Regions from separate parts of the Cupriavidus sp. 207A1 genome, predicted to be linked through region 1. Evidence: riboswitches for the same ligand, from Rfam matches in the RefSeq annotation. Region 1 holds a riboswitch; the other holds the start of a gene.
The links. A riboswitch is a leader RNA that binds a small molecule or an ion and turns the genes downstream of it on or off. The one in region 1 is predicted to bind glycine.

Region 1 (2,451 bases):
TTGAGCTTGAGCTGGTCCTGCACCGTGTGCGTAACGCCCTCGCTGTTCACGCCCATCACCACGCGGTCGCGCCCGCTCTGGTCCTGGTCGAAAAAGGCCCCGGAAACCGGCGTGTCCGCCGCGCCCGCGGGCCGCGTCGAGCGCGACGCGGTGTAGAAGCTCAGCGGCTGGCTCTTGCTGTCCTGCCGGTCCACGCTGACCAGCCACGAGAACGCGCCGACGCGGTCGCCCACATAGGCGTTGGCATGCACGCCGTTGAAGTTATCGTGGGTGCCGTACAGGCCGAAGCGCTGCGTGAACAGCTGCACGCTGGCATCGCCCTCGAACTTCTCCGGCGTGCGCGTGGTGATCAGCACCGTCGCGCCCAGCGAATTGCCGGGATACAGCGCCGAATACGGGCCGTACAGCACGTCCATGCGCTCGATCTCGGCGGCATTGACCAGCGACCAGCGCGGCGGGAAGCTGAAGTCCGAGCCCAGCAGGTTGGACAGCAGCAGCCCGTCCGCATAGACCAGCCCGCGTGCCGACTGGCGCGAACTGGTGCTGCGCACCGAGATGATCGAATTCATATCGCCGATAAAGCGCTTGCGCACGGCGAGGTTGGGCGCGTACTTGAGCGCGTCCTCGGTATTGACCACGTTGAAGTCGGCCATGCGCGTGCTGCTGATGCCATACGCCGACGCCGGCGTGTTGGGCGGGATCGCCGGCGTCTCGCCGCGTTCGGGGCGGGCCGATACCACCACCTCCTGCAGCGGCGCGGGCGCCTCCACGCCTGCCTCCACCCCTTGGGCGGCGGCCACGGCGGGGCCCATCAGCACTGCCGAAACGGCCAGTGCAATGCGGTGTTTCTTCACTGAATGCCTTGTTGTCGTCGTTGTGGGCTCGCCGCGCCTGCGCAGCATCAGGCGCTCCTCCCGGACGTCCCCAATAGCGAGCGGTCCCCGATAGCGAGCGCTGACATTTTATGGGGCCGGAAGCCATCGGCCGATGCGACATAGCGACGCGGCCAGCGCAGCCATATCCGCATGTATCCGTGTTAACCCGCATATCCAATACGGGGCCTTGTCACTACATTGCCCCGACTGGCGTCAAGCCAGCGTGATGCAGGGAGAGACTGTCGCGGCGCCCGCCGCGCACGGCGCCGAAGGAGCAACCGCCCCGGAAACTCTCAGGCAAAAGGACCGGCATCACCCGTCAGTGCACTCTGAAGAATGCCGGACGCCATCGTCCGCCCGGCATACCGAAGGAGCAAGCGCGCCCGCCCCCGCGGCAAGGCGTCGTGAATCTCTCAGGTCCAGAACAGAGGGGGCGTCCTACACGCATGTCGCGTGCGGACTCCCACCCTTCGACGTTCCTGGATCCTGCAGATCATGAAGACAATCGCTGTCATCGGCGGTGGCATCACCGGTATCACCACCGCCTACGCGCTGGCGCGGCGCGGATTCTCCGTCACGCTGTTCGAACGGCATCGCTATGCCGCCATGGAAACCTCGTTCGCCAACGGCGGGCAGCTCTCCGCATCCAACGCCGAGGTCTGGACCCACTGGTCCACCATCGTCAAGGGGATGAAGTGGATGCTGCGCAAGGATGCGCCGCTGCTGGTCAATCCCCGGCCCAGCTGGCACAAGCTGTCGTGGTTCGCCGAGTTCATCGCGTCGATTCCCCACTACCGCCGCAACACCATCGAGACCGCGCGCCTGGCCATCGCCGCGCGCGAGCACCTGTTTGCCTGGGCGGCGCAGGAAGGCATCGATTTCGACCTGAAGAAGGAAGGCATTCTCCATATCTACCGTGACAAAGCCGGCTTCGAGCATGCCGGCCGCGTCTCCGCGCTGCTGGCGCAAGGCGGGCTCGAGCGGCGCGGTGACGCCGCAGGAGATGCGCGCGATCGAGCCGACGCTGGCGGGTTCCTACTACGGCGGCTACTTCACCGAAAGCGATTCGACCGGCGACATCCACAAGTTCACCAGCGGCCTGGCCGCCGCCGCTGCCCGCCTGGGCGTGCGCTGCCGGTACGGCCAGGACGTGCGCGCGGTGAAGACGGACGGACGGCATGCCACCGTCACCGTGCAGGACGGCGCGGACAGCGCCAGCTCTACCTTCGACGGTGCCGTGATCTGCGCAGGCACCGCCAGCCGCGCCCTGGCGGCAGGGCTGGGCGACCGCGTCAACATCTATCCGGTCAAGGGCTATTCGATCACGGTCAACCTGACCGACGAAGCCAGCCGCACCGCTGCGCCGACGGTCAGCCTGCTCGACGACGAAACCAAGCTGGTCACCAGCCGCCTCGGCGACGACCGCTTCCGCGTCGCCGGCACCGCCGAGTTCAACGGCACCAACCGCGATATCCGCGCCGACCGCATCCGCCCGCTGGTGGACTGGGTGCAGCAGTGCTTCCCCGGCGTCAGCACGCGCAGCGTGGTGCCATGGGCCGGGCTGCGGCCGATGCTG
Region 2 (2,451 bases), on a different contig from region 1:
GGATCAGGCCGAGGAACTGCTGGCGCGAACCCGCCGCGGTCAGTGCCGCCTTGCCGGTGAAATCGCGCTCGCTCTGCAGGTCGACGGTCCACGCCAGGCCCGCGTCCAGCGGCGAGACCTTGATGTCCATGTCCTGGCCGTACAAATTCATGCCGGCTTCCAGGCGCAGCGTGTCGCGTGTGCCCAGGCCGGCCGGGCGCACGCCCGCGGCATTCAGTTTTTCCCACAGGCCGGCGACGCTTGCGGCCGGCACCACCAGCTCGAAGCCGTCCACGCCGGTGTAGCCGGTGCGCGCCACCATCACTTCGCCGAGGGCGGGATCCTGCACGACCACGGCATTGAACGGCTTGAGTGCGTCGGAAGGCTGGGTCGACGGGAAGGTGCTCCACACCTTGGCGCGGGCGTTGGGTCCCTGCACCGCGACGATCGCCAGCGGCTGCACGCCCTCGGGCGCGACGTCCGTGCGGCGCGGGGTGATGGTCACGCCGCTGCCGGTGGCGTCGTTGCGGGCGCGGATCCAGTCGATATCGCCGACCGCGGTGCCGGCGTTGACCACCAGGCGGAAACGGTCCTCGGCGAAGAAATAGACGATCAGGTCGTCGATGACGCCGCCGTTCTCGTCCAGCATGCAGGAATAGAGCGCCTTGCCGGGGGACTGCAGCTTGTCGACGTTGTTGGCCAGCAGGCCGCGCAGGAAGCTGCGGGTATTGGCGCCGGCGAGATCGACCACGCACATGTGCGAGACGTCGAACATGCCGGCATCGTTGCGCACGGCATGGTGCTCCTCGATCTGCGAGCCGTAGTTGACCGGCATGTCCCAGCCGCCGAAGTCGACCATGCGGGCGCCGAGGGCGCGGTGGATAGCGTTGAGGGGCGTGGCCTGGAGCGTCATGGAATCCTCGGGGGCAGTCTCGGTTGGCGAAAACAAAAAAGGGCCATCCGCCGCAACGATCGCTACGCCAATATGGCGAGCAATCCGCTGCGGCGGATGACCCCTCTGTCCTCGATACCTGAGAGATTACGAGGCGGATCCCGTGGACCCAATCCTCGCGCGCCCCTTCGGTGGGCACGCTCGCCACGAATGACGGGTGCCGCTCTCCAGAGTGCGGCATGCATCGTGTGCATGTTGCATGCCGATCCGACCGGTCCGTGGTGCCTGAGAGTTTTCGGGTGATACCCCTTCGGCGGCGCAGGCGATGCGCGCTCTCCCGGTTGGATGCGCGCAATGTACGGGAGGCCCCGGCCTTTGTCAAACCACGGCAAGGGCCCGTACCCGCCGCTGCGCGCCGGGGCTGCTTACTTCTTCTTGTCGTCGGTGACAACGTTGCCGATGACGCCGCCCACGGCCGCGCCGCCCAGCGTACCCAGCGCGCTGCCGTCGGTCAGGACGGCGCCGCCGACCGCGCCGGCACCGGCGCCGATGGCGGTGTTACGTTGTTTCGGGGTCATGTCCGCGCAACCGGCAAAAGCCGCGACCGTCATGCCGATCAGGGTCACCTTGGTCAAAGTTTGCAGGGTTTTCATTGTTGGCTCCGATGTGATGATTCGTGCATGCCCGAGCGATCCGGCGGACCGGGGGACACACTGATTAGAGTGTCGCGTTATGTCATTGGCTCCGGTCTTTACGAAGTGTTACGCCAGTGACACGGCCTGGCCCACCCTCGCGGCTTGCGCTGACTGACCCGCCGCGGCGAGCGTGTTAACATCGGCAGCTTTGCCGCAGGCCCGGGTGACGGGATGCCGGCAAATCCGCTCTTTCCCGCGATTCCGCTGCCGCCCCCGACACCTGCCCGCATGACCCATGGCCTGAACCCCGCCCAATCCGAAGCCGTCCGCTACCTGGACGGGCCTTGCCTGGTGCTGGCCGGCGCGGGCTCCGGCAAGACCCGGGTGATCACGCAGAAGATCGCGCATCTGATCGAGGACAAGGGCTTCGAGCCGCGCCATATCGCCGCCGTCACATTTACCAACAAGGCGGCCAAGGAGATGCAGGAGCGCATCGCCAAGCTGATGGAGGGCAAGACCACGCGCGAGGGCAAGCGCATTCCGCTCAAGCAGCTGACGGTCTGCACCTTCCACTCGCTGGGCGTGCAGATCCTGCGCATGGAAGCCGAGCACGTGGGCCTGAAGCCGCAGTTCTCGATCATGGATTCGGACGACTGCTTCGGCCTGATCCAGGAGCAACTGGGCACCACCGACAAGAAGCTGATCCGCGGCGTGCAGAGCACGATCTCGCTGTGGAAGAACGGCATGGTCGACCCCGAGGCCGCGATCGCGCAGGCTGCCAATGCCGACGAGCACCAGGCCGCGCTGGTCTACCGCAACTACGTCGCCACGCTGAACGCCTACCAGGCGGTGGATTTCGACGACCTGATCCGCCTGCCGGCCGAACTGTTCGCGCGCAACGAGGCGGTACAGCTGAAGTGGCAGAACCGGCTGCGCTACTTCCTG

Region 2: it holds a riboswitch for glycine, as region 1 does, so the genes downstream of both, gcvT (glycine cleavage system aminomethyltransferase GcvT) here and AC3FMM_RS01285 (D-amino acid dehydrogenase) in region 1, are expected to answer to the same signal.

The regions. Positions count from the first base shown of each region.
Region 1 covers NZ_JBYOJO010000001.1:278,432-280,882, reverse strand. Annotated here, with positions in the region: gene AC3FMM_RS01290 (TonB-dependent receptor) at 1-854, opposite strand, end outside; glycine riboswitch at 1,096-1,194, shown strand; glycine riboswitch at 1,195-1,313, shown strand; partial or broken gene AC3FMM_RS01285 (D-amino acid dehydrogenase) at 1,371-2,451, shown strand, end outside.
Region 2 covers NZ_JBYOJO010000016.1:55,369-57,819, forward strand. Annotated here, with positions in the region: gene gcvT (glycine cleavage system aminomethyltransferase GcvT) at 1-892, opposite strand, end outside; glycine riboswitch at 988-1,112, opposite strand; glycine riboswitch at 1,134-1,221, opposite strand; gene AC3FMM_RS25280 (YMGG-like glycine zipper-containing protein) at 1,297-1,524, opposite strand; gene AC3FMM_RS25285 (UvrD-helicase domain-containing protein) at 1,795-2,451, shown strand, end outside.